Regions from separate parts of the Pseudoalteromonas sp. CnMc7-15 genome, predicted to be linked through region 2. Evidence: predicted binding sites of a transcription regulator. Region 2 holds the regulator's gene; the other holds the start of a gene.
The links. The regulator LexA, encoded in region 2, represses DNA repair genes until DNA is damaged. The targets are predictions, from matches to a motif close to TACTGTATNNNNATACAGTA.

Region 1 (6,592 bases), on a different contig from region 2:
GACTTTTAACCATCAAGGCACTGTGTTCGCCACTGACATGGTCGCGTTTACTACCTAGTTTGATAGTGCGATAGTTGGCCGATTGCCAAAACGCAAGCAGCGCTGCATGCGCGCCAAAGCTAGTACCAATAACCGCTACCTGCGACTGCCGTAAGTCCCCCTCAATAAAGGACAACAATAAATGACCCAACCCTTGATGGTGCAGCTCGGGCACAATGGCGATGCGCACTATGCGTGCATAACTTAATTGTCCGAGCTGTGCGTCACCGGACATATTAATCATACTTTGCGCTAATAGATGGCCTTGAGGGCGGCGCTGGCCGATGGCGATTGAGCTTGATATATCCTCGTCTAATTCCCCCTCCATGCTGACAAGGGCCACGCCAATAATCTTGGCGCCATCCCGGCAGATATAAAGGTGTTGTGACGGCGCATCAAGCAGTTGCCGCAAATCGTTGGCGGACGTCTGGTAGTGAGCGAGTACCAATAAGGAAAAGCATTGCTCCAGTAAGGCGGCATCAGTCAGCAAGCTATGGGCTGGCACTTTAAGCAGCTCCACCTCGCTGTTGTCCACCCTTTGTGCGGGCACCGGTGTGCGCATATCCAGTAACAGCAGCCGGTTGATGCTTTGCTCTAGTGGATCGCCGTTAGCAAAACGTATGGGAGTAACCATATTGAAGGTGCGGTGATTCTTATAGGCTTTTTTCAAGAAGTCCAAAAATCGCAATGTATAGCCGCGACCGCTGCCTTCATAGCCGGCCATGGTGCTGGCAAAAACAACCCGAGGATAAAGAGTTAAGAGTTGCTTTAGTATCGGAATGGGTATGGTGGCCGCTTCATCAACAAATAACACGTCACATTGCGGCTGCTCACTGATTAATTTATCCGGCGGCATAAATCGTACGTTAGCCAGTTGATTGCCGTTGTCTGCATCGAGTTGTGTCTGCTCTGCTAAGTGCTTAAAAGCGCTGTCGAGGGAGCGGCGCTGAATGGCACAGAGGATGATATCTTTGTCAGGCAGTTTCGCGGCACTTATGCCAAGTGCAGCTGATTTCCCACGACCTCGATCAGCGCTGAGCACCAAAGGCCGATTGGCACGCCCTGTGGCTGTTTTGATGATCATCGCTATAGCTTGCTCTTGCTCGCTGTAGTCCTGAGAACTTGCGGTCGTGTAAGTTAGCGATTGATAAGTAAGTGCTTGATGAGTATGCGCTGATTGACAGAGGCTAAGTGGCTTACAGTCGACTAATTGTTGCTCAAACCAGCGCCAAAACAAGCAACTCTCGGGTTGAGGGTGGCCATAAGGCAGAATTTTATTGATACCAGGGTCGACAAAGTCGTGGGTATTTTCTGGCAGCATAACGACCATCAGGCCCCCGGCTTTAACAGTGCCAGCGGCTGCGGCTACCTTATCGGCATAAAAGCCGCTGTAGCAATCGTAGGCAACAAAGCTATGCTCTTGTCCAAGAATTTGATGCAGATGCTCCGGCCATTGGTTATCAACACAGTGGTTAGATTTACTTAAAGTGAACCAGTCGCTGTCGGTATCCTGTTGCAAATATTGCAGTTGCTGTGTGCACCATGACGGCTCACCCCGCAGCAGCAGCAGTTGTCGCCAACGCCGCTGGGTTAAGCCACTCAGTAACGAGGCTAGCTCAGATTGCTTGTAAGCGCGCATAAGCGGTGACCAACCATTTGCTACCAACATCGTCGAAGTTTACTTGTACCCGTGATTGCGGGCCAGCTCCTTCGTAGTTAAGCACGGTACCCTCACCAAACTTAGCATGGATAACTCGCTGGCCGAGACTAAAGCCGCTTTCGGCAAACGCTGCTTGAGTCAATGAAGGGCTAAAGCGGTTAGCTTGTTGTGGCGCTGAGATTTTTGTTTTAACGCGGATCTCCTCTACACAGTCTTCCGGCATTTCTCGTAGGAACCGTGACGGGCTGTGATACTTTTCTTGGCCATATAAGCGCCGGCTTTCAGCGTGGGTAATATAGAGTTTATCCATGGCTCGGGTCATGCCCACATAACATAGACGGCGCTCTTCTTCTAAGCGACCACTTTCCTCTTGGCTTTGTTGTGATGGGAACATGCCTTCCTCTACGCCGACCATAAATACCAGTGGAAACTCTAAGCCTTTGGCAGAGTGCAGAGTCATCATTTGCACAGCGTCTTCGTGCTCTTCGGCTTGACCCTCTCCGGCCTCTAAAGAGGTATAGGCTAAAAAGCCTTGCAGTGGTGAGGAAAACTCTTCATCAACAGGTAATTCATACTGCTCGCAAGCGTTAATAAGCTCTTCTAAGTTTTCCACGCGAGCACGGCCTTTTTCGCCTTTTTCGGCCTGATACATGGCCATCAAACCGGTATTCTCTATGGTGTATTTTGCCTGCTCTGCGAGGGTCAACTCAGCAATACGCTGCTCCACCCCCTCAACCAACTCAATAAAGCGATTAACTGCCGTGGCGGCGCGACCAGACAAATGTTTCTGCTCTAAGATAGCCTTGGCGGCATACCATAACGGCAGCGACTCGGCTCGGGCACAGTCACGAATATGACTGAGCGTCTTATCGCCAATGCCTCGAGTTGGGGTGTTGATCACACGCTCAAAGGCGGCATCATCTTGACGATTACTCACCAGGCGCAAATAACATAATGCATCTTTGATTTCTTGGCGCTCGAAGAAGCGCATGCCGCCATAAATACGGTACTTTAACCCCTCTTGTAACAAGGCTTCCTCTAAGACTCGAGATTGCGCATTGTTACGGTAAAGAATTGCGGTATCGGTTAGCGCATTGCCTGCATCCATCCAAGTTTTTATTTTGCCAACAATAAAGCGCGCTTCATCTAGCTCATTAAAAGCAGCATAAATGGAAATAGGCTCGCCTTGATTGCCGTCGGTCCACAGATTTTTACCCATGCGTTCTGCGTTATTCTCAATCAGAGAGTTCGCTGCTTTCAAGATGGTAGCAGTCGAACGGTAATTTTGTTCAAGACGAATGGTTTCGGCGTCGAAGTCGTCCAAGAAGCGTTTGATATTCTCGATACGGGCACCACGCCAGCCGTAGATACTTTGATCATCATCGCCGACAATCATCATGCTGTTGGTATCGCCTGCGATCAGTGCTAGCCAGCGGTACTGAATGGTATTGGTATCTTGAAACTCATCCACCAGAATATGCGCAAAGCGCTGTTGATAATGGCGCAGCAGTGTTGGATTTTGCTGCAGTACCTCGTAGCAACGCAACAGTATTTCTGCAAAATCGACCAGTCCGGCGCGATCGCAAGCCTCTTGGTAAGCTGAATAGACGCGCAGCAATAGCTGCTCGTTGACATCATAGGCTTGAATGTCACCCGGGCGCAGGCCCTCATCTTTTTTGGCGCTGATATACCACGCAAGGTGTTTGGCTGGCCACTTCTTCTCATCAATATTCATGGCCTTGAGTAAGCGGCGGATCATTCGCTGTTGATCATCGCTATCAAGAATTTGAAAAGACTCAGGTAGCTTGGCTTCGCGGTGATGGGCGCGCAAAATACGGTGTGCCAAGCCGTGGAATGTGCCTACCCACATGCCGCCAACAGAGCCTTGAATGGTCTGCTCGACACGAGCACGCATCTCTTTTGCGGCTTTGTTGGTAAAGGTTACGGCGAAGATGCTAAAAGGCGAGGCTCCTTCAACTTGAGTAAGCCAAGCGATGCGGTGCACCAAGACTCGGGTTTTGCCCGAGCCAGCTCCTGCTAATACCAGCATATTTTGCAACGGCGCTGCTACCGCCTCGCGTTGCTTGTCGTTTAAGCCATCAAGTAATTCAGATACATCCATCGCCGCATTCCACCTGTCATAATTGCCACCAGTATAACAAGAGTTCCAGCTTGGCTAAATAGAATACTGTTTTTATAACCAGTGCGCTGTCTCTTTGTCATTCGCTATGGTTTTGCAGGCCCGACACTGGCACTTGATGGCTTTATAGCAGCTTGCTAAATACAATCTTAGTATCGGCATCAATTTGGCTGTTGGCAGTGAGTTGTAAGTACTGATATTTCGCCAACATGGCACGCATAGCGCTAAAGCACAGCATGCTCTTAACTTGAATTTCTTGATAGCCATGGGCTTTGGCCCAGCGCTCTTGATATTGCAGCAGCGCTCTGGCTACCCCTTGAGAGCGATAACTGGGCACCACACCGCCAAGCCAGCTATAAAAACATTGTGGTGACAACGCAAAGCCCAGTTTAAAACCGATAATATGATGTTGCTGATAAGCCACGAGAGCAAGGAAAGGAGCCGCTGCGATTTTTCGCTCATAGCGAGCCAGGCTGGCACCAGTGGCAAGCTCTGGAATACAACGCTGAGCTGTTAAACACTCGGACAAACTAACCGGTTTAAGTGAGAATCTCGAGCTCATGGATATCGCTAATCTCCATATCCGCTAGCCCCTTGTACTGGTAGCTAATCGCTTGGTTATTCAGCCATACACTCTTGCAACCAGCATTATTGGCGCCTTGTACATCAGTGTCTAAGCTATCGCCGATATGGATTATTTGCTGCGGTGTGACTGCCATTGCCTGCGCTGCTTTGTGGTAAAGGTCGCTATAGGGTTTAGCACGACCGTCCGGGCCGGCCATAAACACGGCATCAAACTGGCCATGAAGGTTAAAGCGGGTGACATCGACATTGCCGTTGGTGATGGCTATCAGGCGAAAGCGTTGGCGCAAAGTGTCCAATAATGCCAGCACACTGTCGGCAACAACAATGTCACTGCGGGCCTCGGCAAACGCCCGATAGGCATGTTCAGCATGGCTGTTATCAACACCCATGTGATTCATGGCGTGAGTAAGTGCCTGCTTACGTAGGGCGGTAACATCATGCGCTAATGCTGGCTGCTGCATTAACGCCTGCTCGCGACAGTATTGCCAAAAATCAGCTTCTTGCTCGCGCCATTGCGGCAATGTTTGTAAGTAATCATGTTGCGCCTGCAGTGCAGCCTTAATAACCGGATGATTGTTATACAGCGTGTCATCCAAATCAAAACTGAGCACTTTGGCTTGCTCTAAGGCGCGATTGAATCGAATCATAGTTACTTCTGTTTTTTGGCTCTAGGGTGGGTATTATCATACACCTTGGCAAGGTGTTGAAAGTCCAAATGGGTATAAACCTGAGTGGCGGACAAGCTGCTGTGTCCAAGCAACTCTTGCACCGCGCGCAAATCACCACTGGACTCAAGTACATGCGAAGCAAAAGAGTGGCGTAGTTTGTGTGGATGTACCTGGACACTAATCCCTTGTTTGACACCCCATTCACGCATGCGCTCACGTACGTGACGAGCAGAAATGCGCAACTTGCGCTGTGATAAAAATAGCGCATCAGAGTCTTGGCCGATCAGCGCTGGGCGTATTTTTAGCCACGAGTTTAATGCGCTAATGGCTTGGCGGCCCACAGGAACAATACGCTCTTTACGGCCTTTACCTAGGACCCGAACTTCTCCGCCACGCACGTCTATATCGGTTACATTTAAGCTCACCAGTTCGCTGATCCGCAAACCACTGGAATACATCAGCTCCATCATGGCTTTATCACGAACTGCCAGAGGATCATCATCATCAATATCCAACAATTGATGCATTTGGTCTACATCTAAGTTACGAGGCAGGGGCTTATCGAATTTTGGCCCTTTTACGTACTGCGCCGGGTTGTCGTGGTGCTGGTGGTAAAGCTTCAAATAGCGAAAAAAAGCCCGCAGACAACTTAATTTTAAACTGACGGTACGTGCACTTAGGCCTCGTGCTCGCAATGACATGGCGAACCGGCGAATATCATCAGCGCTTAAGGTCAGCCAACCATCACGCTCTTCATGATAATACCTCGCCACTTCAAGAAGTTGTCGTTGATATTGTTCTAAGGTGAGTGGCGAATATTGTTTTTCAAAACGAAGATAATCACTGTACGACTGGACAGGTGTGGCCCAAGTGTCAGCCATGGTCGAAAATGTTAGCGCCTGCGACTCGCTCATGAACTGGTAGCAAGACGCTCTTGTAATGCTTTCACAAACTCGAAGATAAAAAAGCTGTCCTGCGCGGGCTCAAAATGCAGTTCATCTTCGCTGGCAAACGCGAGCAATGCTAAGGGCGCATCCGGCTCACCAATTAAGTACAATGCCGCGCTCTTGCAGGTATGATTAAAGATCAATGCCTGCTCTTGCTCCGAGAGACGTCCTAGATAATGGCCTTGTGCGTGTAAACGGCTATTTATTAGCGGTTGCAGAGCGTCATTGTACTGAACCAACTTGCACTCGTTAAGCTGCAGTTGCTCGCAAATAAGTTGCTCTAGGCTACTGGCAAGCTCGACAAATTCACAGTCACTCATAAGCTGGCGATGACAGGCACTGAATACTTGGTAAACCTGTTCATTTTGCTTCGCTTGACTTACAAGTTGTTGTAATTGTTCTTGAAGAGCAAGGTTTTGCTCTCTTAATAGCTGCTGCTGGCGCAGTTGTAAGGAAGCGACGCTCTCATGCTGAGAGCCAAAGTTCATACAAGCAAACACGCCCGGATTTTCTAAAAAGAAGTCTGGGTTCTGTTGTAGGTATTCACTGACTT
Region 2 (6,592 bases):
AGCATAAGCCATCTGAATTTGCTCCCGTAAAAGCCTTAACTCGTTTGTTAGGCGGTGTTCAGACTCGTCTTTTTTCTGCGCTATGCATTGCTCTAGTTCAAGACTGTTGGTGGCATCTTCGCAAGGGTGGTTTTTATTATTGGGATTGGCGGCACAACTAAATGTAATCAGTGCCATGATAGCCAAGTATAATGCTTTCATTAGTTCACACCTCCGGTGGCTTTAGGTTTACGCTGTTCTAAATACTTCACACGATTTCTACCCGGTTCATAGAGCCTTAAAGTAGTGGAGTTGCGAATACAGTCGATGAGCTCATTAAAATCGTTATTCATCCCTGCTTTCATCGAGGGATCATAGTAAAGTCTTGGTATAAGAAGTTTACAAAGGCGTCTCTAATTAGAGGCTCTAAACGTTGCTCTCCGATCCTGAGAAACGTTCCGAAAAAGCTCAATTCAAAACACCTTTCGCAGGGCTAAAGCATTGCCTATTTATTTTCAGACTGAAGTCTGACCTACAGGTGAGTATCCCGCTTTAGAGCCCTGTGCCTTTTGATCGCTTCTCAACCACCGCAGCCGTCATCCTGGAAATACAACACAAATCGCCAGCGCTGTTGTAAATTTTTATCTCCCACACTGATGAGCGGCCGCCTAGGTGCACGGGCTTGGTCACGGCTTTAAGTGTGCCGGTGCGTGAGGCTTTGAGGTGATTGGCGTTGATCTCCTGGCCGACGCAGTAGTATTTGCGGGTATCGACCACAAAATTGGCGGCGTAGCTGGCCACGGTTTCGGCCAATGCCACGTAAACGCCGCCATGAACAATACCCATGGGGTTATATAATTCATTGCTGACAGGGAGGCAGGCGACCAGGTAATCGTCGCCTATCTCTGTGATCTCAATGCCGAGTTTAGTCATTAAGGTGCCTTTTTCACCTACACCTAAATCAAGCTTTTTACATAAGGCTAAATCAATCTCTTGGGCCCAAATACTCATCTGTACTCCTTAAACAGCAACGCGGGTAAAGGTTTTAATTCGGTGTTCAGTGGCTAATGTATCGACATAGTTGAGTACATGCTCTGGAAAGGTTAAGCCTTTGACCACAGTGAGGTTGCGCAGAAACGGAAATAACGCCACGTCGGCCCAAGTAATATGTTCTGGGGTTTGCAGCCATGTTAACTCACTCAATGCGTGCTCCATCGTGGCGATGTCGGCGTCGCTGTTGGCTAACACGCTATCGAAAGATTCGCCCAGGCGCTGCTCTTTCTTCTCGCGAAAATAGCTGATAGCGGTATCAATAGCGTATTCCGGCAGGGCCAGTTGCGGCCAACGCACAAAAGTCAGCCGTAAAAAGGTTTCAAGGTGCTTTTCAACCCACTGTTGGGCATGATTAAAGTGCTCTCCCTGTGACAGCTCCTTGTTAGCAATAGTGCAGAAATACTCGGCAATATCTAAGCTTTCGGCCATCGCGGTATCGTCATCTTTTACCAAAATAGGCACTATTTTTTTACCCACTAACTGGTTGGGCGTGGCCTCGTCATCGTTGAGTAGGAAGCGCACGTCCACCTCTAGCCCCAAGGCGCGTGCAACCAGTAATGACTTTATACAATAGGGGCAATGTTCAAATATAAACAGCTTCATAAAAAATACCTCAGAGCTTGCGAATTACTACCTTTTGGCCTTAGCTGTAACTAAACAATAGTTGCCGGACGAAAGCAAACTTTCGCCATTAGATCATCATGCAATATGAATCCGTTTACGAATTTTGGTTTACTCACAGCAGTCCACAGGATTGGTTTAAAAAAAGCGCCGACTTTGACGCCACAGTAAAAAAGCAATTTTTACCTACTTACGAGGCAGCGCGCCAAGGCGAGCTTTATTCTTGGCGAAAATCTGCTCGAGGCGCGTTATGTGAAATTATAGTGCTGGATCAGTTTCCTCGTAATATGTTCCGCGATACGGCCCAAGCGTTTGCAACCGATGCTCTGGCTTTATGTTTGGCGCAGAATGCGGTGGAGAAAAAGTTTGCTTTAGAGCTTGATGATACCGAGCGTAGTTTCTTATACATGCCCTATATGCACAGTGAGAGCCAGGCGATTCATGTGGTGGCCGAGCAGCTTTTTCGGCCCTTAAGTAATTATAAATATGAACTGGCTCACAAAGAAATCATTGACCGTTTTGGGCGTTATCCACATCGTAATGATATTCTCGGTCGGCAATCGAGCGACGCTGAACAGGCGTTTTTGAATCAGCCTGGTAGCCGCTTTTAGTTAAGGGCTTTGTGCCCAGCGCTTCGCTTGTTCACGTTGTTCATAACGAAAAGATTTAACTTCTGCATGAATAAAGTGTGCGCCAAGGTGCTGGGCAAAGTCACCAAGCAACGAATTGGTGGCAATGGCTACTTTATTCACCTTTTGATGATGGTCGCGCACAAATTGCAGATGAGAGAGTAACGCGGCAAATGAATCCCACCCCGGAAAGTGTTCAGTAACAATAATGAGAGCATGTAGCTTTGCATGCTGTTCAATATAAGGGTCGATAATACGCACTGCTGCTGCAAAGTCTTCTGCTGTCAGCTGGCCTTGTGGTTCGAGTAGGGCGGTATTGTGTGTTTCGTTTATAGTGATATTGAGCATATATCCTCGCCGACGAGTTCATTGGATGCTCTATCAATATAGAATATTTACTTACAAGCGGTTGGTTATTGGTGCAAGGTTGTAGGTAGTGCGCTGAGGTTTAAAGTTTCACCTACGCAGCTTTGCAGCAAACTCTGAACTTGGTCTTTTTCGTTTTGCGAGTAGCGAAGGTCATATTTGCTCATGATGTAATTAAAGCGCTGAATGTACTGACAGCGGTAATCTTGATGCGGCGGCAACCATTGCCAAGGGCCTTTTGCGCCTTTGCTACGATTTAGGCCATCATCAACAGCAAGCAAATTCTCCATATCGTTGGCAAATTGTGCCTTTTGCGAACGACTCCAAGTGGCAGCACCGTGTTCATAGGCAAATTTAAGCGGCACAATATGGTCTATATCTAAGTCATCGTCATTGCGTAGTATCTGCCCCGAATAAGGGTCATGCCACTGGCCGCTGGTCACGGTGCAGCGCGCTTGAGTGGTGTAGCTTACATCACTGTGTGATTGGGCAATCAGCACTTCAGCACGGGCGTCTTGGCAGTCGTGATCGGTGTCTAACCAATGTGGCCAGTTATCCCGATGATAACTATTTTCTGATGTTTGTTTAGTGTAGTTCTTTGGTAAACGTCCACCGTCTGCTAGACAGCTTTCTAAGTTCGCATAGGGGGTAAAAGATTGAGTGCGTTGATAATGAGCCGAATCTTCAGGGTGACAAAGGCCGCTGCGCGACATCTTGACCGTATCGGCTTTGCACGCACCTATCGTCAGTGCCGAAATAAGTAAAAGGAACGCTGAAAATACACCTTGGCGAGTCATCTAACTGCTTAATAACATGACTAAAACAGCGCTACTTTAAAGCATTGTCGCGCATTCGTCACCTATCACTTTATGAGTATGAGGTGAGGTTGCATATGAACAAAAGCGAAGTTGCATTAATTAAGGTTGCAACGGTCAGCAAATTCCCTGATTTTATTTGCGATTTTCATTTAACTGTATATACTCACAGTTAAATGTACTGTATGGAAACCCAGTTGTATGCGCCCATTAACTAAACGCCAATCGCAAATTCTTGAGCTGATTAAAGTCTTTATTAAAGATACCGGCATGCCGCCGACGCGTGCAGAAATTGCACAAACACTGGGGTTTCGCAGTGCTAACGCCGCAGAAGAACATCTTAAGGCGTTGGCTAAGAAAGGCGTAATCAAAATGAAGCCTGGCGCGAGTCGAGGTATTCAATTGGTCGAGGAAGAAGAACCCGAACAATTGGGCCTGCCTTTAATTGGCCGCGTTGCTGCGGGCGAGCCCATTCTTGCCCAACAGCATATAGAGAGTCACTGCCAGATAGACCCACTGCTGTTCAAGCCTGCTGCAGATTATTTGCTGCGCGTAAATGGCATGAGTATGAAAGATATCGGCATTATGGATGGCGACTTATTAGCGGTACATCGCACTCAGGTGGCTGAAAACGGCCAAGTGGTGGTCGCGCGGGTTGATGAAGATGTCACCGTGAAGCGTTTAGAAAAAGCTGGGCGTAAGGTTCTGCTGCATGCAGAGAATGAAGAATTCACACCCATTGAAGTCGATTTAGAGAACGAATCCTTTAATATTGAAGGCTTAGCTGTAGGTGTGATCCGAAACGCCGACTGGATGTAATTAAATTTACTTATTTTGCCTCTAATAGGTCTGTTATTAGGGGCTTTCCCCATGTTCCTTCCTTAGCCACAGTGCTTTCTAACAGCTTGAATATTCCTGTTAATTTATTAATAAAACGTAAACAAAAATAGTGTATTAACTTGCTATTAGCTCAATCTTTGACTAATTGGTTATATTACAGGCTTTGCTGGTCGGTTTTTCAACAGTTTATTTAGGGTCAAAGTTGTCGACTGGTAAAAGCATAATAATAACGAAGATTGGGTATTAAGCTGTAACCGCCTCTTCCTTGCATTGCGCAACAATAAGGAGATGGTACACATGAAGAAGCTGAGCTCCCTCATGTTGCTATGTCTGTTATTCCCTCAATTGGTGTCCGCGAATAGCAAGTACAACTTGCGCCAAGGGGTAACTGACATTAGCGAAAATGTTTACCAACTACACATGACCATATTTATTATATGCTGTGTGATTGGTGTGGTTGTTTTCGCGGTGATGTTTTGGGCGCTGCTCAAACACCGCAAGTCAAAAGGGGTCACCCCCGCTACCTTTCATGAAAGCACCAAAGTAGAAATACTTTGGACAGCGATTCCATTTGTTATTCTCATAGCTATGGCTGTTCCGGCCACCAAAACCCTGATTGCTATGGAGGATACAACAAAGGCCGATATCACCATTAAGGTGACTGGTTCACAATGGAAATGGCACTACGAGTATATGGGTCACGATGTGGGCTTCTACTCACTGCTGTCAACGCCTCAAGAGCAAATCAAAAATGCGCAAAATAAGGGCGACAATTACCTCCTCGAAGTAGATAAACCCTTGGTCATTCCCACTAATCAAAAAGTACGTTTTTTAATGACCTCAGATGACGTTATTCACTCTTGGTGGGTGCCCGATTTTGCAGTAAAGAAAGACGCTAACCCTGGGTTTATCAACGAAGCTTGGACACGCGTAAACGAACCGGGTACGTATCGCGGCCAGTGCGCCGAGTTATGCGGTAAAGACCACGGCTTTATGCCGGTGGTCGTAGAAGCAAAACCCCCTGAAGAGTTTGACGCTTGGCTGGCAGAGCAGAAACAAGCGAAGCAAGCTCAGGCGCAGGCCGATGCTGAGCTGCTAGAACAAATCCTCTCTGAAGATGAGCTAATGGCATCGGGCGAGCAAGTGTACATCACTCGCTGCGCAGCTTGTCATCAGCCTACGGGGCTCGGTTTACCTGGAGTCTTTCCCGCCATTAAAGGCAGTCCAATAGCCACCGGCGATATTAACGACCATATCGATATTGTGGTGCACGGTAAGCCAGGGACTGCGATGCAGGCATTTGTCGGTCAACTTACGCTTAAAGAGTTGGCTGCGGTGGTTACTTACCAACGCAATGCCTTTGGTAATGAAACCGGTGACATCGTTCAACCAAGCGTGATTCAGGCCTATATTGATGGGGAGGAACAATGAGTACAGCAGCTGCAACACATGAACATCACGGGCCTGCAACCGGAATTAAACGCTGGCTTTTTACTACTAACCACAAAGACATCGGCACCTTGTACTTATTATTTTCGTTGTTGATGTTTTTAACCGGTGGCGCCATGGCAATGGTGATCCGAGCCGAGCTATTCCAACCAGGACTTCAGCTGGTTGACCCTCATTTTTTCAACCAAATGACCACAGTACATGGTTTGATTATGGTCTTCGGCGCCGTGATGCCTGCCTTTACGGGCTTAGCTAACTGGATGATCCCCATGATGATTGGCGCGCCAGATATGGCTTTGCCGCGAATGAATAACTGGAGCTTTTGGATTCTGCCATTCGCTTTTGCCATCCTATTGCTGTCGCTGTTTATGGAAGGCGGCGGTCCGGCCTTTGGGTGGACCTTCTATGCGCCCTTATCGACCACCTACAGCAACGACAATACTGCCCTGTTTGTATTTGCCATTCACATTATGGGGATAAGCTCCATCATGGGGGCCATTAATGTCATTGTGACCATCGTTAATATGCGTGCTCCAGGGATGAAGTGGATGAAATTACCGCTATTTGTGTGGACCTGGTTGATCACTGCGTTTTTATTAATTGCAGTGATGCCGGTGTTGGCGGGTGCGGTGACCATGGTGCTCACTGATAAGTATTTTGGCACTGATTTCTTCAATGCCGCCGGTGGTGGCGACCCTGTGATGTTCCAGCATATCTTTTGGTTCTTTGGTCACCCGGAAGTGTACATTATGATTTTGCCAGCGTTTGGCATTATCTCCACCATAGTTCCTACCTTTTCACGCAAAAAACTGTTCGGTTATTCGTCCATGGTATATGCCA

Region 1: uvrD (DNA helicase II) is a predicted target of LexA. The motif match lies at 3,886-3,905, and genes of this name have one in related genera.

The regions. Positions count from the first base shown of each region.
Region 1 covers NZ_JAKRFT010000011.1:2,607-9,198, forward strand. The annotation lists gene MHM95_RS18370 (GNAT family N-acetyltransferase) at 1-1,678, opposite strand, end outside; gene uvrD (DNA helicase II) at 1,656-3,821, opposite strand; gene MHM95_RS18380 (GNAT family N-acetyltransferase) at 3,964-4,401, opposite strand; gene MHM95_RS18385 (HAD-IA family hydrolase) at 4,379-5,071, opposite strand; gene xerC (tyrosine recombinase XerC) at 5,074-6,006, opposite strand; gene MHM95_RS18395 (DUF484 family protein) at 6,003-6,592, opposite strand, start outside.
Region 2 covers NZ_JAKRFT010000005.1:417,215-423,806, reverse strand. The annotation lists gene MHM95_RS14650 (lysozyme inhibitor LprI family protein) at 1-201, opposite strand, end outside; gene MHM95_RS14645 (hotdog fold thioesterase) at 532-990, opposite strand; gene grxB (glutaredoxin 2) at 1,000-1,635, opposite strand; gene MHM95_RS14635 (DUF924 family protein) at 1,734-2,264, shown strand; gene MHM95_RS14630 (STAS/SEC14 domain-containing protein) at 2,265-2,630, opposite strand; gene MHM95_RS14625 (HNH endonuclease family protein) at 2,696-3,445, opposite strand; gene lexA (transcriptional repressor LexA) at 3,665-4,282, shown strand; gene coxB (cytochrome c oxidase subunit II) at 4,601-5,734, shown strand; gene ctaD (cytochrome c oxidase subunit I) at 5,731-6,592, shown strand, end outside.